3 regions of the Cupriavidus basilensis genome follow, and region 3 is predicted to be linked to each of the others. Evidence: predicted binding sites of a transcription regulator. Region 3 holds the regulator's gene; each other region holds the start of a gene.
The links. Region 3 encodes HrcA, which represses chaperone genes, less so after heat shock. Its sites were predicted from a motif close to TTAGCACTCNNNNNNNNNGAGTGCTAA; they were not measured.
Positions count from the first base shown of each region.

Region 1: the regulator HrcA is predicted to act here: its motif matches at 4,259-4,285, upstream of F7R26_RS04220 (co-chaperone GroES).
Region 2: the regulator HrcA is predicted to act here: its motif matches at 4,534-4,560, upstream of F7R26_RS27855 (co-chaperone GroES).

Region 1 covers NZ_CP062803.1:937,324-944,763, reverse strand. Annotated here, with positions in the region: gene F7R26_RS04240 (type II secretion system F family protein) at 1-23, shown strand, start outside; gene F7R26_RS04235 (type II secretion system F family protein) at 102-1,022, shown strand; gene F7R26_RS04230 (metallophosphoesterase) at 1,265-2,053, shown strand; gene groL (chaperonin GroEL) at 2,192-3,835, opposite strand; gene F7R26_RS04220 (co-chaperone GroES) at 3,876-4,166, opposite strand; gene F7R26_RS04215 (zinc-dependent alcohol dehydrogenase family protein) at 4,696-5,700, shown strand; gene F7R26_RS04210 (LysR family transcriptional regulator) at 5,697-6,560, opposite strand; gene F7R26_RS04205 (hypothetical protein) at 6,713-6,928, opposite strand.
Region 2 covers NZ_CP062804.1:1,566,887-1,574,326, forward strand. Annotated here, with positions in the region: gene F7R26_RS27825 (glycosyltransferase family 39 protein) at 1-356, opposite strand, end outside; gene F7R26_RS27830 (ATP-binding protein) at 408-1,727, opposite strand; gene F7R26_RS27835 (response regulator) at 1,724-2,395, opposite strand; gene F7R26_RS27840 (ABC transporter permease) at 2,437-3,234, opposite strand; gene F7R26_RS27845 (ABC transporter ATP-binding protein) at 3,231-3,899, opposite strand; gene F7R26_RS41125 (phosphatase PAP2 family protein) at 3,896-4,285, opposite strand; gene F7R26_RS27855 (co-chaperone GroES) at 4,640-4,930, shown strand; gene groL (chaperonin GroEL) at 5,004-6,647, shown strand; gene msuE (FMN reductase) at 7,129-7,440, shown strand, end outside.
Region 3 covers NZ_CP062803.1:1,372,827-1,380,266, reverse strand. Annotated here, with positions in the region: gene F7R26_RS06230 (DUF1841 family protein) at 1-299, shown strand, start outside; gene F7R26_RS06225 (phospholipase A) at 444-1,733, shown strand; gene F7R26_RS06220 (thioredoxin family protein) at 1,748-2,188, opposite strand; gene grpE (nucleotide exchange factor GrpE) at 2,278-2,835, opposite strand; gene F7R26_RS06210 (hypothetical protein) at 3,110-3,265, shown strand; gene F7R26_RS06205 (RNA-binding S4 domain-containing protein) at 3,307-3,702, opposite strand; gene hemH (ferrochelatase) at 3,736-4,851, opposite strand; gene hrcA (heat-inducible transcriptional repressor HrcA) at 4,964-6,001, opposite strand; gene F7R26_RS06190 (NAD kinase) at 6,116-7,033, shown strand; gene recN (DNA repair protein RecN) at 7,106-7,440, shown strand, end outside.

The DNA of each region.
Region 1 (7,440 bases), 440 kb from region 3:
GGATCATCCGTATCCGGGTCTGAATGTACGCGACCCAGAAGCAGGCAGAATTCTCGATTCCGGAGGCGATCATGCAAGGTGTCCATACAGAGCAGGTCCTGATGCTGGTTCTCATTTTCGTGGCGGCGTTCGGCGCGGTGTTCGGTCTGCTGCTGACATTCACGCCAAGCCGGGCACGCGAGAGGCTGGGGCAGATAGTCGGTACGGCCACGGGAGCCGGCACGGGGCAGGACAATGCCTGGCTCGACAACCTGGTGCGGTGGGCCAGGCCCGTGTCCCGCCTGTCGTTGCCCAAGGAGGGTTGGGAAGGCTCGCAGATGCGCGTGCGCTTCATGAACGCCGGCTGGCGCAGCAGCGCTGCGCCGCATCTCTACTTCGCCGCCAAGACGGTGCTGGCCATCGGGCTTCCCATGCTGGCGTTGGTAGCGGTGAGCGGCATGCCGGCGTTCCAGGGGCAGTACAAGACCGTGGCGCTCCTGGCAGTACTAGGTGCGATTGGCTACTACCTGCCCAATGCCGTGCTATCGCGCAAGGTGGATAACCGCAAGCGCGCGGTGTTCGAGGAGTTTCCGGACGTGATTGATCTGCTCACGGTTTGCGTGGAGGCCGGGCTCGGGCTCGACGCGGCGCTGATGCGCGTGGCGGATGAACTTGCGCTGCGCTGCCCGGTGCTGGCCGACGAGCTGCAATTGATGCTGCTGGAACTGCGCTCTGGCTTCGCCAAGGACAAGGCGCTGACCAACCTGGCGCTGCGCACCGGTGTGGATGACGTGGACAAATTCGCATCCATGCTGAACCAGGCCGATCGCTTCGGCACGAGCCTGGGGGAGTCGCTGCGGGTGCTGTCCGACATGCTGCGAACCAAGCGCCGCATGCGTGCTGAGGAACAGGCCGCGAAGATTGCGCTGAAACTACTGTTCCCCTTGATCTTCATGATCTTCCCGACACTGCTGCTGGTGTTGCTTGGACCCGCATTCATCCAGATTTATCGGGTCTTGCTGCCGACCATGTCCGGCCAGTGAGTTAGCTAGCCTCGCCTGACTGAACGTCGCTCCCTCGATTGTCTCCCGGTGCAATGCCAGGGAGCCAGTCTTGCCCGGACTTTGTCCGGGCATTTTTGCTGGTGGCACTAATAGCCAGTATGCCCGCCGGCGGGAGGTGAACGGCGCGACGCGCCCATGACGCTTGACCAGGTCTTCGCTCGCATGAAGAATACAGGCAGGCCCCTTGCCGTCGGCGCGTCGGCATTTCGCATGGAGACCCCATGAAGATCCGCATCCTCAGCGATCTGCACCTCGAACACGACATACCGGCGGCGATACCCGACTGCCCCGCCGACCTGGTGGTGCTGGCCGGCGATATCGCCAATGGCCGTGCCGGCGTCGACTGGGCCGCGCGCACCTTTTCGGGGCCGGTGGTCTATGTGCCGGGTAATCACGAGTACTACGAGAGCGCCTTCGAGCAAGTGGACGCGGAGATGGCGGAGGCTGCCGGGGCGGCGCCGCATGTGCGCGTGCTCAATGACGCGGTGGCTTGTTTTGACAACCTGGCAGGCGAGCCGGTGCGCGTGATCGGCACCACCTGGTGGACCGACTACGCGCTGTTTGGCACCGGCCGGCGCGAGGAGTCGATGCTGGCTTGCGCTGGCGTGATGGTGGACCACCGCCTGATCGAGGTGGCGGATGGCGACGGCCAGCGGCGCCGCTTCACCACGGCCGACGCGCTGGCGCGGCACGAAGCGGCCAGCGCCTGGCTGGCGGCGCAGCTCGCCGCGCCCTTTGCCGGCAAGACGGTGGTGGTGACCCACCATGCGCCAGATCTCGGCAGCCTCGACCCGCGCTTCTCCCACGACCTGGTTTCCGCCGGCTTTATCTCGCGCAGGCCGGACCTGGTTGCGCAGGCCGACCTGTGGGTGCACGGCCATACGCATACCGGCTTCGATTACCGCCTTGAGAACGCACGCGTGGTGTGCAACCCGCGCGGCTATATCCGCCGCAAGACCGGCGAACCGGAGAATCCGGCCTTCGACTGGTGCTACACGGTGGAGCTGTAAGCCTTTCCCGCGACGGCGCCCCTTCGGCCGGTACTGTCGCCCCATAAACAAAAACCCCCGCCGGCTCGCGCCAGCGGGGGTTTTTGCTACTATGGGTAATGCGGGTACAGCAGGCTGCCGTTTGGCAGGCCGGCAGATTTACATCATGCCGTCCATGCCGCCCATGCCCCCCATGCCGCCCGGCATTGCCGGAGCCGACTCATCCTTCGGCAGTTCTGCCACGGCGCAATCCGTGGTCAGCATCAGCGAAGCGACCGAAGCAGCGTTCTGCAGCGCGGTGCGGGTCACCTTGGTCGGGTCCAGCACGCCCATTTCCACCAGGTCACCGTACTCGCCGGTGGCGGCGTTGTAGCCGTAGTTGCCCTTGCCTTCGATGACCTTGGCCACGACGACCGAAGCTTCTTCGCCAGCGTTCAGCACGATCTGGCGCAGCGGCTCTTCCATGGCGCGCAGCACGATCTTGATGCCAGCGTTCTGGTCAGCATTGTCGCCGGTCAGGTTAGCGATGGCAGCACGAGCGCGCAGCAGGGCCACACCGCCGCCGGGGACAATGCCTTCTTCCACGGCTGCACGGGTTGCGTGCAGTGCATCTTCCACACGTGCCTTCTTTTCCTTCATTTCGACTTCGGTGGCTGCGCCAACCTTGATCACTGCAACGCCGCCGGCCAGCTTGGCCACGCGTTCTTGCAGCTTTTCACGGTCGTAGTCCGAGGTCGCTTCTTCGATCTGGGCACGGATTTGCTTCACGCGTGCTTCGATCGAGGCTGCGTCGCCGGCGCCGTCGATGATGATGGTGTTTTCCTTGCCGATTTCGATGCGCTTGGCTTGACCCAGTTCTTGCAGGGTTGCCTTTTCCAGCGTCAGGCCGATTTCTTCAGCGATCACTGCACCGCCGGTCAGGATGGCGATGTCTTCCAGCATGGCCTTGCGGCGGTCGCCGAAGCCCGGAGCCTTGACAGCGGCGGTCTTCAGGATGCCACGGATGTTGTTCACCACCAGGGTCGCCAGGGCTTCGCCTTCGACGTCTTCAGCGATGATCAGCAGCGGGCGGCCCGACTTTGCCACTTGTTCCAGCACCGGCAGCAGGTCGCGGATGTTCGAGATCTTCTTGTCGAACAGCAGGACGAACGGGTTGTCGAGGGCGACAACTTGCTTTTCCGGGTTGTTGATGAAGTACGGCGACAGGTAGCCGCGGTCGAACTGCATGCCTTCCACGACTTCCAGCTCGTCGGCCAGCGACTTGCCGTCTTCCACGGTGATCACGCCTTCCTTGCCGACCTTGTCCATCGCTTCAGCGATCAGCTTGCCGATCACTTCGTCGCTGTTGGCGGAGATCGAGCCGACTTGCGCGATTTCCTTGCTGGTGGTGGTGGTCTTGGTCAGCTTCTTCAGCTCTTCAACCGCGTTCACCACAGCCTTGTCGATGCCGCGCTTCAGGTCCATCGGGTTCATGCCGGCGGCAACATACTTCATGCCTTCGCGCACGATCGACTGGGCCAGCACGGTTGCGGTGGTGGTACCGTCACCGGCGTTGTCGCTGGTCTTGGAAGCCACTTCCTTGACCATTTGCGCGCCCATGTTCTGCAGCTTGTCCTTCAGCTCGATTTCCTTGGCCACGGACACGCCGTCCTTGGTCACGGTCGGGCCGCCGAAGCTGCGCTCCAGCACCACGTTACGACCCTTGGGGCCCAGGGTAACCTTGACTGCGTTGGCGAGAATATTCACGCCTTCGACCATCTTGGCACGGGCGGCATCGCCGAATACTACGTCTTTAGCTGCCATGTTCTGAATCTCCTAAATCTGTACGAATGGGGTGCGTGGATTACTTGTTCACCACGGCCATGATGTCTTCTTCGCGCATGACCAGCAGTTCCTGGCCATCCACCTTCACGGCCTGGCCGGCATACTTGCCGAACAGCACGCGGTCACCCACCTTGACGTCGAGGACGATCGAAACGCCCTTGTCGTCCTTCTTGCCGGGGCCCACGGCGAGCACTTCACCTTGATCAGGCTTTTCGGCAGCGTTGTCGGGAATCACGATGCCGGAAGCGGTCTTGGTTTCATTGTCCAGACGCTTCACGATCACGCGGTCGTGCAAAGGACGCAGATTCATACGGACTCCTTGGTACAAAAAGTGATTTCAGGTTCACAAAAATGACCGCCAGCACTGACGGCCAGCAGAATTAGTACGCTGGGAGAGGTCTGTTAGCACTCGTCCCCAGCGAGTGCTAATTATAGGGACGGGGGATAGCGTTTTCAAGTCGACGACTTGATACGTGTTTACCCTGAAATTGTGAAAATCGTGATGGGGCCTGGCCGCGCGGCGGGATCTTTATTCGCGTCCCACTGGAATTCGGGCAGATTTCGCCGAAAGAAAAGTTGCCCATGGATCACTAACCCAATGCCTCGGCGGCGGATCGCCACATGCCACCCGTGGTGTTGCCGGCGGCACGTTCGCCGGCTGCGCTATCCTCAACGTCACCCACGTCCACGGCGACATAACAAGAAGCCAGCCCATTCAAAACTGCATGGCAAGAGTACAGAAGCGTTGATTTACGAGCGCGCCGGCCTGGCCAAGAATGGTCACACCAACCCTTCGCCACCCCTTCGCTAGTTCATCGCCAACTTATCCGGAGCGCATCATGTCCCAAGCCGCCATGCAGGCCCTCATCGTCGAATCCGCGGGCGCGCCGTTCACGGCCGTCCAGCTTCCCAGGCCAGTGGCCGGCCCCGGCCAGGTGCTGGTGCGCATCCTGGCCAGCGGCGTCAACCCGCTCGACACCAAGATCCGCGCCGGCCAGGCGGGGCACGCCCGCCACCCCTTGCCCGCCGTGCTTGGACTGGACCTGGCCGGCGTGGTCGAAGCCGTGGGCGCGGGCGTGACGGCTTTCGCGCCCGGCGACGAGGTCTATGGCATGACCGGTGGCGTGGGCGGCCTGCAAGGATCGCTAGCGCAGTACGCGGCAGTCGATGCCGACCTGCTCGCGCGCAAGCCCGCCGCGCTGTCGATGCGCGAAGCCGCCGCATTGCCGCTGGTGTTCATCACCGCGTGGGAAGGCCTGGTCGACCGCGCGCGCGTGCAGCCTGGCCAGAAGGTGCTGGTGCATGGCGGCGCCGGCGGCGTGGGGCATATCGCGGTGCAGATCGCCCGCGCGCTCGGGGCGCAGGTGTATGCCACGGGCTCGGCCGCGCAGAAGGCGATCATCGAAGGCTATGGCGCCACCGCGATCGACCACGCCACGACATCGGTCGCGCAGTATGTCGACCAATACACCGCGGGCGAGGGCTTCGACGTGGTCTACGACACGGTGGGCGGCACGGTGCTGGACGATTCGTTCCTCGCGGCGCGCACCTATGGCGGCCATGTGGTGAGCTGCCTGGGCTGGGGCGTGCACGCGCTGGCGCCGCTATCGTTTCGCGCGGCCACGTATTCGGGCGTATTCACGCTGCTGCCATTGCTCACCGGCAAGGGCCGCGCGCACCACGGCGAGATCCTGCGCGAAGCGGCGCGGCTGGCCGATGCGGGCAAGCTCTGCGTGCGGCTCGACGCGCGGCACTTCACGCTCGGCAGCGCCATCGACGCGCATCGCGCCATCGAGACGGGCACAGCCAAGGGCAAGCTAGTGGTGGAGATTGCCGGGAATTAAGCGTCTGCGCGATTGCCCAGGCGCTCGATGGTCGCATCCAGGAAGGCGCGCAGCCGCCCCAGGCGGCGCAGGTCGCGGTGATAGCCCACCCAGACGTCGCGCCCCGGTGGCGCCTCGCCCATGTCGATGGCCTGCAGCCCGCCCAGGCGCTCGGCCAGCGCGCAGGGCAGAACAGCCAGCCCCGCGCCGGCCGCGCACAGCTTGGCCTGCGCCTCGCGGCTGTTGCTGCCGAATGCCACCCGGGCGTTCGGCAGCAGCTTGCGCATCCAGGCCACGTCGGGCAAATCCGCGAAGCCCGCATCCAGCGTCAGCAGGGCATGGCCCTCGCCATCACCCGCGCGCGGCGGTGCCACGCCGGGCGCCGAGTAGAGCGCGTAGTCCATGTGCATCAGCTTGCGCTGCACGATATCGGCCTCGTCGAACGCGCGGATGCGAAAGACCAGGTCCGCCTCGCGTCGTGCCAGGCTGAGCAAGCGCGCATCGGTGACCAGTTCCACCGCGACGCGTGGATGGGCGCGGATAAAATCCGCGATCACCGGCGTCAGCATGTGCACGCCAAACCAGTCGGACGACGATATCCGCAGCATGCCGTCCAGTTCCCGTGCCTGGCCGGACAGCTGGCGCTCGAAAGCAATCGCCTCTGCCTCGATACGCTCCGCGTGGGCGAGCACGGCAGCCCCTTCATCGGTCAGCACATAACCGTCGCTGGTGCGCTGGAACAAGGCATGCCCGACGGCATCCTCCAGCGCCTTCAGCCTGCGGCCCATGGTCGGCTGCGTCTGCCCGATCGCGCGCGCGGCGCCGCCCAGGGTGCCGGCGCGGGCGATCGCCAGGAAGATCTTGATATCGCTCCAATCCATCCGGGGAATTTGCTGACGTAGCTGACGTTATGTTTGGGAGATGTCGGATTCGGCGCAGCCAGGCAAGTCGCAGGCGGCTGCGCGATGATGGCACGCCAGTGTGGCGGCAACAATAGCGCGTTCGCCTGCGGCGGGCCGGCATCCCGTCAACGTCAGGCGGAAGGCGCCCGCCCCTCCAAGGCCCAGTAGTCAGGCACTTCCCGGCTGGGACTGCGCAGCACCAGCGTGCAGCCGCACTGGCGGCAGCGGTAGGCATAGGCGGCGCCGTCCCGGACCCGCGCATTGGCGCGCGCGGCCACAAGATCCTCGTGCGGCGGCAGGTGTCCTGGCCTGCCGGCCTGGCGCTTGCATCGCTCACACGGCGACATGGATTTACCTCAGGTTGACAGGGGGCATGGTTCCATCCGGCACAGCAGGATGGCAACAGGAAAATTGGTGCAATGCACCATGATTATAGGCGCTTTGCGAGCCTTTTCCAGATAGATAGCGGGCCATGAGTTGCCTTGCGGCGCAACGAAACGATGCCTCGCCAGGGCAGCTGCGGCCAGGCTAGCGGACCGCAGGCGTGGGCACCGTGAGGAGGTCTCGCCGCGCATCGGGATTCGCTTCACGGCGCGCGGACGTATCGCCCGGAGGCCGTTCCCGCGGTGGCTCGGCCAGCGGCACCGTGACGACGGCGAACACGGAAAACGGGCACCAGAAAGATGGCCTGAAGAGACTCATTCTGCGGATGACGATGGCGCCGGCAAGAAACGGTGAAGGCTTTGAAAAGCGGCGGACCGGCAAGGCAGCGCCTGGTCGGTCCGGCTTCAGGATTGGTAAGCCCTGCCCATCTTAACGACCGAATCGGCGGATGGTTGAGGCTGTCATCAACTATTCA
Region 2 (7,440 bases), on a different replicon from region 3:
GCAAACATCGACGCGATGAGGCCAACCATGCCGGACAGCGCCACGCACAGCCGGGCCTGCCAGTCGCCCACGCCGAACAGGGTGTACGACAGCGCCGTCACCCACATATGGAAAGGCGGCTTCTCGAAGTACTTGAGCGCGTTGTAGCGGATCGTTACCCAGTCGCCGCTGGCGAACATCTCGCGCGAGATCTCGGCGTAGCGGCCTTCATCGGAGCTGAGCAGGTGGCGAAAATCCAGCGTGCCGAACCACAGCAGCAGGATCAGCAGGCCCGCGAGCAGCCACAGGGCTGCGGGCAGGCCGGCCACCCGCCGGGCGAAGAACGCAGGGGAGCGAGAGTCGGATTGGGGATGCATCGGAACTCCGGATCAGAATGAAGTCTAGCCGTGCACGACCGGCGTTGCTTTTCACGCACCGTTTTGCGCCGGGAACACCACGGCCACCGTGAGCCCGTGGCCCGCCGGGCCATCCTCCAGCAACACCGTGGCGCCATGGCGCGCGGCGATGCTCTGCACGATCGCCAGGCCCAATCCGCTGCCATGCGGGTCGCTGGCGTCGCCGCGATGAAAGCGGCGGAACACATTGTCGCGCTCGGCCGGGGCGATGCCCGGGCCGGTGTCGCTCACGCCCAGCATGGGCGCGCCGTTGCGCCATTCGATGCGCAGGTCGACCCGGCCACCCGGGCTGGTATAGCGGATCGCATTGTCGGCGAGGTTGCGCAGCAGGATAAAGAGATCGCCATCGACCGCGCGCACCCGGCATTCGGGCGCGCTCGCATCCAGGCCGAGGTCCACATCCTTGGCTTCGGCCATGGGCAGCAGCTCACGCACCACCTGTACCGCCACGTCGTGCAAGCGCACGTCGGCAAGCGGGGCCTGGGTGGCAGGGGCGCCGTCTTCACTGCGTGCCAGCGTCAGCAACTGCGCTACCAGGTGCGTGGTGCGGTCCAGGCGCTCGCCCAGCTTGGCGAGCGCCAGTTTCCGCTTGTCTTCGCTGTCGGCGCGCAGGGCCAGCTGCAGCTGCAGCTTGAGCGCGGTGAGCGGCGTGCGCAGTTCGTGCGCGGCGTCGGCGACAAAGGCGCGCTGGGTGTCCATGGATTGCTGCAGGCGGGCCAGCAGGGCATTGAGGGCGTCCACCACCGGCACCAGTTCCGGCGGCCAGCCGTGCGCGTCCAGTGGCGCCAGGGTGTTTGCCGAGCGGCTGCCAACCGCGCGCGCGATCTCCTCGACCGGGCGCAGCGAGCGCCTGACCACCAGGTGGATCAGCAAGCCAAGCGCAGGCACCAGCGCCAGGATGGGCAGCAGCGCGCCAAGCGACAGCGAGGCCGCCAGCTTGCGGCGAAACGCCACCGATTGCGCGGCCTGCACATAGCGATCCCCGGCGAGCACGCCGTAGATGCGCCATTCGCGGCCGTGCGCCTGCAGGTCATGAAAGCCGGGCAGGTCCGCGCGCGGCAGCGTGACGGGGTGCGAGGCGTAAATCTGGCGGCCCTGCACATCCCAGGCCTGCACCACGATCTCCTCGTCAAGTTCGCTGCCGTCCAGCGGCGGCTTGGCATCGCGCTCCAGATGTGTCGGCAACATGCGCGCGGCTTGCTGCAGTTGCGCATCGAAGACCTCGTTGGCTTCGCGGCGCACCTTGAAGTAGGCGGCCGCGCCCGCTACCAGAGCGCACGCGAGCATGGCCCCAAGCAGGCCGGCCAGCAACTGGGCGCGGATCGTTTTCATGCCGGGCCGCCCAGCTTGTAGCCGACACCGCGCACATTGCGGATAAAGTCGGCGCCGAGCTTCTTGCGCAACGCATGGATATGGACTTCCACCGTATTGCTGCTGATTTCCTCGTTCATGTTGTAGACCGCCTCGCGCAGGCGCTCGTGGGTCACAACGTGGCCCGGTTGCTCCATCAGGGCCTGCAGCACCATGAACTCGCGCATCGACAGCGCCACGATCTCACCGGCGCAGCGCACCTCGCGCGTGGCGGGGTCCAGGCGCACCGGGCCGTGTGCCAGCTCGGTGCTGACGCGTCCGGCGCTACGGCGCAGCAGGGCCCGGATGCGCGCGAACAACTCGTCGAGGTCGAACGGCTTGACCATGTAATCGTCGGCGCCGGCATCCAGGCCGCGCACGCGGTCGGCGGTGGCGTCGCGCGCGGTCAGGATCAGCACCGGCAGTGCCAGCCCGCGGGCGCGCAGTTGCCGCAGCACCGCCTCGCCGGAGCGGCCGGGCAGGCCGAGGTCGAGCAGCAGGGCGTCGTAGGTGCCGGGCGCATTGGCGGCCAGCGCGGCATCGGCGAGGCGACCATCCTTGACCCAGTCGACCGCGTAGCCTTCGGCCCGCAGGCCTTCCTCCACGCTTTCGCCGATCATCGGGTCGTCTTCCACCAGCAGCAGGCGCATGGCATGGGTTCCTTGGTTGGTGATGGGTGGGCGCCCTGGGTTCAACGGCGTTGCAGCCGGTCCAGGCGCAAGCGGTGGCGGTGGTCGGTCAGGCGCCGGACCGCCAGCGTGGCGGCCAGGATCACGCCCAGCATGCTGCCGCCGGCGAGCAGGAACATCAGCAGGATCTGGTACCGGGCCGCGGCGATCGGGTCCATCCCGGCCAGGATCTGGCCGGTCATGATGCCCGGCATGGTGATGATGCCGGCCGCCGCCATGGTGTTCATGGTGGGCAGCATGCCGCTGCGCACCGCCTGGCGCACGATCACGCGTAGCGCCGCATGGCGATCGTCGCCAAGCGCCAGGCGCGCATCGATGGCGGCACGCTGGTGCCAGACCGCGGTAAAGGCGCCGTTGAGCGCCAGGCTCGCGGCGTTCATCACATTGCCCAGGATGATGCCGGCCAGCGGGATCGCGTGGCGGGCGTCGTACCAGGGGGTCGGGCGCAAGGCCGTGGTCAGCGCCAGCACGGTCACCAGCAGCGTCGGCAGGCTCACGGCGGCGGCGCCGATCAGTGCGTGCCAGGGCCCCGCCAGGCGGCGCTCCTGCCGGCTGCCCACCTCGCGGGCGGCTGCCGCGATCATGGCGGCTACCGTCAACGCGGTCACCAGCGGCGACGACAAGCCAAACACCGTGCGCAGCACCAGGCCGACCAGCAGCAGTTGCACCACCATGCGGCCCGCGGCCCAGAGCAGGCTGCGGTGCACGTCCAGTGACATCGCCAGCGAAGCGCCCGCGCCGGCCAGCACCAGCAGGCTGGCCAGCGCCAGGTCATAGGCTGTGAGCGGGATCGGGCTCATGCCGGCACCGCTTCCAGCCCGGCGGCGCCGAGGCGGTAGTGGCGGTCCTGCAGGCGCGCCGCCTGCGCGGGATTGTGCGAGACAATCAGCAGCCCCAGCCCCTGTGCCTTGCAGTCGCGCAGCAGCGCTTCGACGGCCAGCGTGGTCTCGGCGTCCAGCGCCGAGGTTGGCTCATCCAGTAACAGGAAGCGCGGACGGCGCACCAGCGCGCGGATCAGCGCGAGGCGCTGGCGCTCGCCGGTGGACAGGCGGCTCACGGGCGCCTGCAGGATGTCCGCGGGCAGGCGCAGCCGCGCCAGCAGCGCCCGGGCGGCCGGCACGTCCGTGATATGTTCAAGCACGTCATCGCCCCACCAGCCGGACTCGGCCGCCACGTACATGACCTGGCGCCGCCAGGCCGGCCCGCTCATGCTCTCGCGCGGGGACTGGCCTAGCCGGACCTGCCCGCGATTGGGATCGAGATCGGCAATCATGCGCAATAGCAGGCTCTTGCCCGCGCCGGACGCGCCGGACAGGATCACGCAAGTGCCGGGCGCGATGGTGAGGCTGAACGGCCCGCGGCCAGCACCTTCAAGCCCCACGATGGCCAGGCTGGCGTCGGCATCGCGCATTGACGGCAGTGCGCCAGCGGTGGCAAGGGGCGGCATCGTGTCAGCCGTTGTCATGGGTTGAGCCATCCGTGTGCGAAGGGGTAGGCGAGCAAGCGCCGGTAAAGCTGCTCCGCGCGCACCGCGACAGCAGCAAGCAGCGGGCGCGTGAAGGCAGACGTAGCCACGGCCGCGCAGCATGCCGCTATCGCAAATGCGCCGGCGATGTCCAGTGGAAAGTGTACGCCGAGCAAGACGCGGGCCCAGCCCGTTAGTGCTGCGGCTACCAGCAAGCCGGTCACGCTCAGGCGCCGGGCCCTGCCGGGCGCGCGCGGCCAGCCCGCGGCGGCTGCGATCAGCCCTTCGGCATGGAAGGCGGCCACCCAGAGGCCGGCGCCAGACAGCCCTGCGGGGGCGTTCAGGCGCTGGAACAGCGTGAGGTTCAGGGCAAGGCGCATCGACATCGGGAACGTTGGATTCTGGCGATGCGACAAGGATAGGGCACAGCGGCTTAAGGAAGGCTTAAGGCTGGCTGGCTGGCCCCGCCCGGCCCGCTCCATGCCGACGTCGTGGGCCCGGGAAAATCATGCGGCTCGTGCTAGGCAGCGTGGGTGCGAACCCGATGTGCTCGGCACGGCAGGCGCGCTGTCAGGCGCGCTTCTAAGCAAATGCGAAACGATCAGTTGGCCGCGCATGGCGGTGCTTTCTATACTCAGCACTCACCGGCATCGAGTGCTGATTGCCAGCCCGCAGTGCCACCGTCGGCACTGACATCCGCCGTCAACGAACTTCTCTCTCTCTTTCTTCCTGGAGCCAGCATGAGCCTTCGCCCACTGCACGACCGCGTTCTCGTCAAGCGGTCCGACAACGAAACCCGCACGCAATCCGGCATTGTCATTCCCGACAGCGCCGCCGAAAAGCCGGACCAGGGCGAGGTGATCGCCGTCGGCCCGGGCCGGCGCAACGAAGCTGGCGAACGCATTGCGCCGGACCTGCGCGCAGGCGATCGGGTGTTGTTCGGCAAGTACGCTGGCCAGGCGGTGAAGGTCAACGGCGACGAACTACTGGTGCTGCGCGAGGAAGACATCCTCGCCGTGGTCGAGCGTTGAGTCGCCGCGCGTCCGCCGGCATCGATCCAATATTTCCCGAACGAACCCGACAATCCAGACAGGACAGACAGCAATGGCAGCAAAAGATGTAGTGTTCAGCGACGTGGCCCGCGCCAAGGTGGTCGAAGGCGTCAATATCCTCGCCAATGCGGTCAAGGTGACGCTGGGCCCCAAGGGCCGTAACGTGGTGCTGGAGCGCAGCTTCGGCAGCCCCACCGTGACCAAGGACGGCGTCTCCGTGGCCAAGGAGATCGAGCTCAAGGACAAGCTGCAGAACATTGGCGCGCAACTGGTCAAGGAAGTCGCTTCCCGCACCAGCGATAACGCTGGCGACGGTACCACCACCGCTACCGTACTGGCGCAGGCCATCGTGCGGGAGGGCGTCAAGTACGTCGCGGCCGGGCTCAATCCGCAGGACCTGAAGCGCGGCATCGACAAGGCGGTGACGGCGGCGATTGAAGAGCTGCGCCGCATCAGCAAGCCCACTACCACCAGCCGCGAGATCGCGCAGGTCGGCACCATCTCCGCCAACGGCGAAAGCGCCATCGGCGAGCGTATCGCCCAGGCCATCGACCGGGTCGGCAAGGAAGGCGTGATCACGGTGGAAGACGGCAAGTCGCTGGGAGACGAGCTCGAAGTGGTGGAGGGCATGCAGTTCGACCGTGGCTACCTGTCGCCCTATTTCATCAACAACCCCGACAAGCAGGTGGCGGTGCTCGAGCAGCCCTACCTGCTGCTGGTGGACAAGAAGATCTCCAGCATCCGCGACCTGCTGCCCGTGCTGGAGCAGGTGGCCAAGGCCGGACGCCCGTTGCTGATCGTGGCCGAGGACGTGGAGGGCGAGGCACTGGCCACGCTGGTGGTCAACAATATCCGCGGCATCCTGAAGGCGGCTGCCGTCAAGGCCCCCGGTTTTGGCGACCGCCGCAAGGCACTGCTGGAAGACATCGCGATCCTGACCAGCGGCCAGGTGGTGTCGGAAGAGGTCGGGCTGTCTCTGGAAAAGATCGCGCTGGAGCAACTGGGCCAGGCAGGGCGCGTGGAAATCGGCAAGGAGAACACCATCATCATCGATGGCGCCGGCGACGCCGCGCAGATCCAGGCGCGGGTCAAGCGTATCCGCACCCAGATCGACGAGGCCAGCTCCGACTATGACCGCGAGAAGCTGCAGGAGCGCGTGGCCAAACTGGCTGGCGGGGTGGCGGTGCTCAAGGTCGGCGGCGCCACGGAAGTCGAGGTCAAGGAGAAGAAAGCCCGCGTGGAAGACGCGCTGCACGCCACGCGTGCCGCGGTGGAAGAGGGCATCGTGGCCGGCGGCGGCGTCGCGCTGATTCGTGCGCGCCAGGCGATCAAGGATCTGACGGGCATCAACCCGGACCAGCAGGCAGGCATCAAGATCGTGCTGCGGGCACTGGAGGAGCCGTTGCGCCAGATTGTTGCCAACGCTGGCGAAGAGGCCAGCGTGGTGGTGGCGCGCGTGGCCGAAGGGACGGGCAATTTTGGCTACAACGCGGCGACGGGCGAATATGGTGACCTGGTGGAAGGTGGGGTGGTTGACCCGACCAAGGTCACACGCACCGCTTTGCAGAATGCCGCATCGGTGGCAGGCCTGATCCTTACCACGGATGCCGCGATCGTTGAACTGCCGAAGGATGAGGGCCAGCCCGGCGCGCAGGGCGCGGCCGGCGGCGGCGGTGGTGGTGGACTCGATTTCTGAGGCCATTGGCTGAAGACGGATCCGGCAAGGCATGAACGAAGGGGGGCTCGCAAGCGGGGCCCCCTTCGCTTTGCATGCTTCGCCGCAGCGTTTTCAGGTTGGAGCCGACACCAATCTTCGGCACCCTCCGTGGAGGGCGGGTGGCGACGCAAAGCCCGTATGCCTATATGCGTCTCGCGCGTCTATACATAGACGAAATTCATCCTTCGGCGGCCAATTCCGTTGCGCTATCGTGAGGGACTTGTAAGCGCTTGCCTAAGACGGCTGCGGTGGCTACGCCCCCTCTCCACACTGCTGCACCAGCAACAGCAGATCAACAGTGTGCTCTGGGAGAACGATGCAGATCCGCGCCAGGCATGGCGCACGGGCAAAGAGCATGGCCATCCACGCGGGCTTGCTTCTTGCCTGATGCACTGCCGGCAACGAAATGCGCCCTGCGCGTGAATCCACAAACCATCGATATCGACAGGAGGTTCTTCCCATGGCTACACCGCTGAACGTGGTCGCCGTCAACGGCAGCGCACAGCAGCCCTCGCGCACGCTCGCGCTCGTGCAGGCACTGCTCACGGAACTGGATAGCCGGCTGCATTTGCAAAGCCATATCGTCAACGTTGGCGACATCGCGCGTCCGCTGGGCGCGGCGCTGTCGCGCGCGGAGCTGCCCGCCGGGATTGAAAGCGAGCTGCTCGCCATCGAGTCCGCGGACCTGCTGGTGGTGGCCGCGCCGGTGTATCGCGGCTCTTATCCTGGCCACTTCAAGCACCTTTTCGACCTGGTGGGGCAGGAAGCGCTG
Region 3 (7,440 bases):
GCCTGCTCACCGACACGGAGGGCGCGCTGACTCAGGACTACACGCCTGAAGGTGGCCAGACCAATCCCTTCCTGCACCTGGCCATGCACCTGTCGATTTCCGAGCAGGTTTCCATCGACCAGCCTCCCGGCATCCGCCGCGCCTACGAATCCCTCGCGCAGCGCCTGGACTCACCGCACGAAGCGCAGCATCAGGTCATGGAATGCCTCGGCGAAATGCTCTGGCAGGCGCAACGCACCGGCATGCCGCCGGATGGCGAGCAATACATTGCTGCGATCCAGCGCCGCGCCACCCGCTAGGTGACGCGCCAGCCCCTACCTGGCTGGGTACAAATCATCACAAAGTTCTGGCGCATGGCGTGATAAGCACGTGATAGGCTGTGCCGCGTCACAATCTCCTGCCGCGTGCGCATCCCTCTTCACGAGGATGCGCTGCCACCTCCCATGCTCAGCACGCTCAAGCCCGAGATCTGCCGCGCCACGGCCATGCCCCCTGCGCTCCTGCTCGCACTCGCCCTGGTGGCCGCCGGGCCGCTATCCAGCCACGCCGCCGTGGCGTTGCTGCAGCCGCCGAAGGTGGTCGACGGCACCAAGCCCCTGACCTTGACCTTGTTGCTGAGCGCTGACGGCGCGAGCCGCAGCTTCCTGGTCCCCCAGGCGATCGACGTCACGGCTTCGGCCGATCTGCAGGCCCCTGTCAGGCTCAGCATGCAGCGCGCCACTGCGGGCCCCTCGACGATCAAGCTGCGCAAGGGCGAGCACCGCACCGTCGAGTACAGTGCGCCATTGCCGCCCAACCTGCGCGGCGTGATCCGACTCGATCCCGTGGACATCGACGCCGCGCCTGTGCTGGTCACGCTCAACCGCGCGCCGCGCGCCGACGATCCGCCATCGGCCCAGGTCGCGGCAAACCCGGCACCCGCCACAAGCGCCGAAGGAAGCACCCCTGCAGCGCCGGTTGTGCCCGTCATTCCCGTGGCAGCCGCCAGCCAGGCGTCGCCCGTCCCGGCAGACCTGCGTGACCAGGGGCGGCTGACCTTCAACGACCCGATGTACTTCCTGGTCGGAGCGCATGGCGGGGCCAACGCCAAGTTCCAGTTCAGCTTCAAGTTCCGCATCTACCAAGGCGAGAATCCGGCTTCGCACGGCTTGCTTGAGAACCTGTACTTCGGCTACACGCAGTTCTCCCTGTGGGATCTGTCGAGCGACTCACGGCCCTTCCGCGACACCAACTATCGCCCTAGCCTGTTCTATTACCTGTCGGATACCGGCGTGCAGAACCGCGTGATCAGCCGGCTTTCGCTCGCGGCTGGCCTGGAGCATGAATCGAATGGCCGCGATGGTGCCCAGTCGCGCAGCATCAATACGGTGTTCGTCAAACCCACGTTTTACCTGGGGGACATGAGCAACTGGCACTGGAGTGTGTCGCCCAAGCTGTACTACTACGTCGAGAAGAACGACAACTCGGACATTGCCAGCTATCGCGGCTACATGGACCTGAAGCTGGCCTACGGCAAGCCGGACTCATGGGAGTTCGCCACCACCCTGCGCAAAGGCACGCAGAAGTACTACGGCAGTGTCGACGCATCGGTGACGTATCCGCTGGCCAGACTGATCCCCGGCACGGCGGGTTACCTGATGGCAGGCTATTTCATCGGCTATGGCGAGAGCTTGCTGGATTACAACCGCAAGCTGCCTTGGCAATTCCGGCTGGGATATGCGCTGTCACGCTGACGCGCTTTGCGCGCCTAACCAGCCAGCGGCTTGCCACTAGCCTTCAGCCGCGCGTTGGCCACCGCCGCGGCAAACTGGCCCTGCCCATGCCAGCCGGTGGCCCGCCCCAGCTTCTTGCCCTTGTGGAAGAACATGAAGACCGGAATGCCGTGCAGGCCGAATCGCTTGCCCATATCCGGGTGCGCATAGACGTTGGCGTGCAGCCAGTGCAACTCCAGTGCCCGCACCGGGTCTGGATTGGCCAGCATGGCTTTCTTGGCCATCTCGCAATTGAAGCAGTCTACGCCCCAGAAAAACACGCAGACCAGTGCATCGCCCGCGGCGGCGATAGCGGCATCGATGCCGGCGCCGTCCACCTCGCGCATGCCGAAGGCGTCGAAGGCACGATGGTCGAGGTGCGCCGCCGGATCCACGGTGGTGTCAGGCGTGGCGGCATTGTCTGGCTTTGAGGACATAGAAGTCTCCAGCAATGAAAAACGCCCGGGCCAGCGGCACCGGGCGTTGCTTGTGCCAGCCCGCCGGACGGACCGCAAAGCGGTGGCGCTTACTTGGGCGCGGCCACCGTGACCAGCGCCGGGCGCAGCACGCGATCGGCGATGGTGTAGCCGCGCTGCAGCACCGTGACCACGGTGTTGGGTTCCTGCGGCGCCGGCACCATCGAAATGGCCTGGTGGCGGTGCGGGTCGAACTTTTCGCCAACCGGGTTCAGCTCGACGATCTTGCCCTTCTCAAAGGCGCTGACGAGCTGGCGGGCGGTCAGTTCGACCCCTTCGCGCAGCTTGGCGATATCGCCCGATCCGTCGGCCAGTGCCGCCTGCAGGCTGTCCATCACGGGCAGCAGGTAGTCGGCAAAGGTCTCGATGGCGAATTTATGGGCCTTGGCGACATCTTCCTGGGCGCGGCGGCGGATGTTCTCGCCTTCCGCAGTAGCCCGCAGGAACATGTCGTAGTTCTCCTTGGCCTTGGCTTCAAGCGCGGCCAACTGGGCCGCCACGTCCACGGTGGCGGCGTTATCGGCCTGGCCGGCCGGGGCGGTGTTCAGCTCCTCGCTGGCGGGCGTGAGCGGCGGCGTGGTGGATGGCGTCTGCTTCTGTTCTTCCATGTCGATCCGTATCAAACAAAGGCGCGGCCTGCCTGGTGCAGGCCGCCGGGTGGTCAATCGGCAAATGTAGCCTGCAGTTGGTGGCAGGCCCCCGGATTTTCAAGAGCGCACCGCGACGGTGCACTGAAACACAAGGTTACAAAGCGGGGTCTACGGAAATAGGGGTCATATTGCTTTGCTGCAGCGCACCCCCTAAGATGAAACCGTATAAAAATGACAAAAATAACGGGGTCGAAGATGCAACTCAAGTGGGGCCACTCTCGAAAGGTTAGCCATGCATAAGCTGCCTGTTCTGACGGTCTTCCTTCTCGCCGCATTATCGGTGATGACAGTCTTCATCTGCCTCTCCGGCGCCTTCACGCCGCGAGACACCGAATACGGCAGTGGCAAGGCGGTATTCAAACACTACATCATTCCCTACGTTCGCTGACCCAGCCGGGTGAGTCCGTACAGCCTGGATCGCCGTGCGCCTCACCCCCTGACACCGTCGATCTGGCGGCGATCGCGCTTGGTCGGGCGCCCCTGCAGTTGCGATGCGGGCTCCACGTTAAGCCGCCGGTTCTCGGCATCCTGCCGCCGGCGCGCCTCGCTGGCCTCGGTTTCCGCATAAAGCGTCTGGGCTACCGTGGCCGGGCCGCGTAACCCCGCAATCCCCTTCACCACGACTTCCCAGCGTTGCTGGTGCGCCTCCAGGACGACGGTGTCGCCCGGCTTGACCTCGCGCGAATTCTTGCACGCCTGGCCGTTGACCTGCACCTTGCCACGGTCCACCGCCTCGGCAGCCAGCGAGCGAGTCTTGAAGAAGCGCGCGCACCACAGCCATTTGTCGATGCGCAGGCGGGCATCGACCTCGAAAGATACGCTCATCTCGTCACCTCCATCCGTTGGGCAGCGCCGCGCTCATGCTGCGGCGCCGCGCGTCTGCGCATGCGTGCGGCGGGCCTCCAGCTCATGCGGATGCGGCAGCCGCAGCGGCCAGCCCTGCAAGTGCTGCAAGCCGATCTCCGCCAGCCCGGCAATCCAGCTTTCCGCATCGTTGAGGCAAGGAATGTAGTGGAACACCTTGCCGCCAGCCACGTGGAACCCGGAGCGCCCTTCCATGGCGATCTCTTCCAGCGTCTCCAGGCAATCAGCCGGAAAACCCGGGCAAAACACGTCTACCCGGCCGGTGCCGACCTTGCCGAGCTCCTGCAAGGTGGGCGCAGTATAGGGCTGCAGCCATTCCGCCTTGCCAAAGCGCGACTGAAAGGTGACCTGGTACTGCCCGGGCTGCAGGCCCAGTGCCTCGCCCAGCAGGCGCCCGGTCTTGAGGCACTCGCAATGATAGGGATCGCCTAGCTCCAGCGTGCGGCGCGGCACGCCGTGAAACGACAGGATCAGCTTGTCGCCCCGCGCGAATTCCGGCGTGCCATGCTGCGCCCAGTATGCCCCCACCTGCTGGTGCAAGGCGGCAATATAGGCCGGATGGTCGTGGAAATGCTTGACCAGCCGCAACTCCGGCTGGTTTCGCCACTGCTTGAGTACCCGGAACACCTCGTCGAAGCCCGTCGCCGTGGTGGTCCCGGAGTATTGCGGATACAGCGGCAGCAGCAGGATGCGCTCGGTCCCCTGGCGGCGCAGCGCTTCCAGCACCGAGCCGATCGAGGGATTGCCGTACCGCATGGCACACGCCACCGTCACCTCATGGCCCTGCTGGTTCAGGAGCAGTTGCAAGGCGTGAGCCTGGCGTTCGGTGTGCACCAGCAGCGGGGAACCGGTCATATGCGCCTCCCGCAGCCAGATCGACTCATACTTCATCGCCGAGGCGCGCGAGCGCAGCGGCACGATGATGCCGTAAAGCAGCGGCAGCCACGCCGCACGTGGGATCTCCACGACGCGCGGGTCGGACAGGAACTGCTTGAGGTAGCTGCCGACCGCCTTCGGCGTCGGCGCATCCGGGGTGCCAAGGTTGATCAGCAGGATGGCCGTGCGCGGCGCCTGGCCATGCTGGTAGGCCGGTTCAGGGGTGAGCGTCATGTAATTTCCGGTGTGGCGGGGCGGCGCGGGCACAGGGCGCGCGGCCGCCAGGTCTCGCCGAGCTTACAGGATGAGGGGAACAGGCAGTTTGTGAGACCGGGCCGGGCCAACACTAGTTCTGGCTGAGCGCGCTGGATAACAAGCGCGCGGTGATGTCGACGATCGGGATCACCCGCTCGTAGGCCATGCGGGTCGGCCCGATCACCCCGAGCGTGCCGACGATCTGGCCGTCGACTTCGTAGGGCGCGGTAATGACCGCCATGTCTTCGAGCGGCACCAGCTTGCTCTCGCCGCCGATGAAGATCTGCACGCCCTGGGCATGGCTGGAGACATCGAGCAGCTTGAGCAGGCCGGTCTTGTGCTCGAACACGTCGAACAGGCGGCGCAGCTTTTCCATGCTGGAGGACAGGTCTTCCACCTCCAGCAGCTTGCGCTCGCCCGAGATGAAGACGTGGTCGTCTTCCCCCTCGGCCATGGCACTGCTTCCCGCCTCCACCGCGGCCTGCATCAGCTGCGACATATCCATGCGCAGCGCCTGCAGCTCGCCGCGCAGGTGGTCGCGCACATTATCGAAGCTCATGCCGGCAAAGTGCGAATTGATGAAATTGGCCGCTTCGACCAGCTGCGACGGGGAATACGGCAGCTCGGTCTGGATGATGCGGTTCTGCACGTCGCCCTCGGGGGTGACGATGATCAGCAGGATGCGCTTGTCCGAAAGCCGCATGAACTCGACCTGCCGGAACGCCTGGGCGCGCCTTGGGGTCATCACCACGCCGGCGAACTGCGACAGGTTGGACAGGGTGTGCGCCGCCGACGTGATCATCCGCTGCGGCCCGAGTTGCTGGCCGTGCAGCTGGCCCCGGATCTTGCCGGTCAGCTCGGCCAGGTTGAGCGCGCCATCCAGCGGCTGGGCGGTCAGCATGGTGTCCACGAACAGCCGGTAGCCGCGCGGCGTGGGGATACGCCCGGCCGAGGTATGCGGGCTGGCAATGAACCCCATTTCCTCCAGGTCGGACATCACATTGCGGATGGTGGCCGGAGACAGGTCGAGACCCGAGTACTTCGACAAGGTCCGTGAGCCCACGGGCTGCCCCTCGGCGATATAGCGCTCGATGAGGGTTTTGAGAAGCGTTTTCGCACGTTCATCCATGATGCTCCTGATTTTACGCAAGTTTTCACCATTCGGGCGGCTCATCGGCGATCCGGCCCGCTGCCGAGCGCCCTCCTGCTGACAATGGTCACGGCGGTATGGTCTAATCCCGGCATGTCTTCGCTCCCCAAGTCCGGCGCCGCGCGCGCCCCATTTCGCACCGTCGCCTTGATCGGCAGGTACGCCACAGCCGGCATCGAGGGTCCGCTGGAAGAGCTGGCCGCCTGTATCCTCAGGAACGGCCAGGATGTGGTGTTCGAGCGAGACACGGCCCTGGCCACCGGGCTGACCGACTATCCGGCACTGGCGCCAGACGAGATCGGCAAGCATGCCGATGTGGCGGTGGTGCTCGGCGGCGACGGCACCCTGCTGGGCCTGGCGCGCCAGCTGGCCGGCTACCCGGTGCCGCTGATCGGCGTGAACCACGGGCGCCTTGGCTTTATGACCGACATCCCGTTGCAGGACGTGCATTCGGTGCTGCCCGACATGCTGGCGGGCCGCTACGAGTCCGAGACCCGCATGCTGCTGGAGTCCCAGGTGGTGCGCGACGATGGCGTGATCTTCTCCGCGCTGGCCTTCAACGACGTCGTGGTCAACCGTTCCGGCATTTCGGGCATGGTCGAGCTGGCCGTGTCGGTGGACGGCCACTTCATGTACAACCAGCGCTCCGATGGCCTGATCGTCTCCACGCCGACCGGCTCGACCGCCTATGCGCTGTCGGCGGGCGGCCCGATCCTGCACCCGACCCTGTCGGGCCTGGTGCTGGTGCCGATTGCCCCGCATGCGCTGTCCAACCGCCCGATCGTCCTGCCGCACGACGCCGAAGTGTCGATCGAGGTCGCCACGGCGCGTGACGCCAGCGTGAACTTCGACATGCAGTCGCTGACCTCGCTCTTGCCCGGCGACCGCATCGTGGTGCGGCGCTCGGCCAAGACCGTCAACCTGCTGCACCCGATCGGCTACAACTATTACGCCACGCTGCGCAAGAAGCTGCACTGGCATGAGTACCCAAGCGAAGACAACCGGCTCTGATCCGCCCCGGCCCGCACCGATCCGGCCCAGATCCGCCTCCTGACATCACCCAGCCCCGACCCGTCGACCACGATGCTGCGCAGCCTGTCCATCCGCGATTTCGTCATTGTCGATACCCTCGACCTCGACTTCTCCCCGGGCTTCACCGTCTTCACCGGCGAGACCGGCGCCGGCAAGTCGATCCTGATCGACGCGCTGGCGCTGGTGCTGGGTGAGCGCGCCGACGCCGGCGTGGTCCGCGAAGGCGCCGCCCGGGCCAGCATCAGCGCCACCTTTTCCACCCCGGCCGGGCTCGACGCCTGGCTGGCCGAACACGAGCTCACCGGCGACGAAGGCACGGTACTGCTGCGCCGCACGGTCGACGCCAGCGGGCGCGGCAAGGCTTTCATCAATGGCGCAGCCGCCAC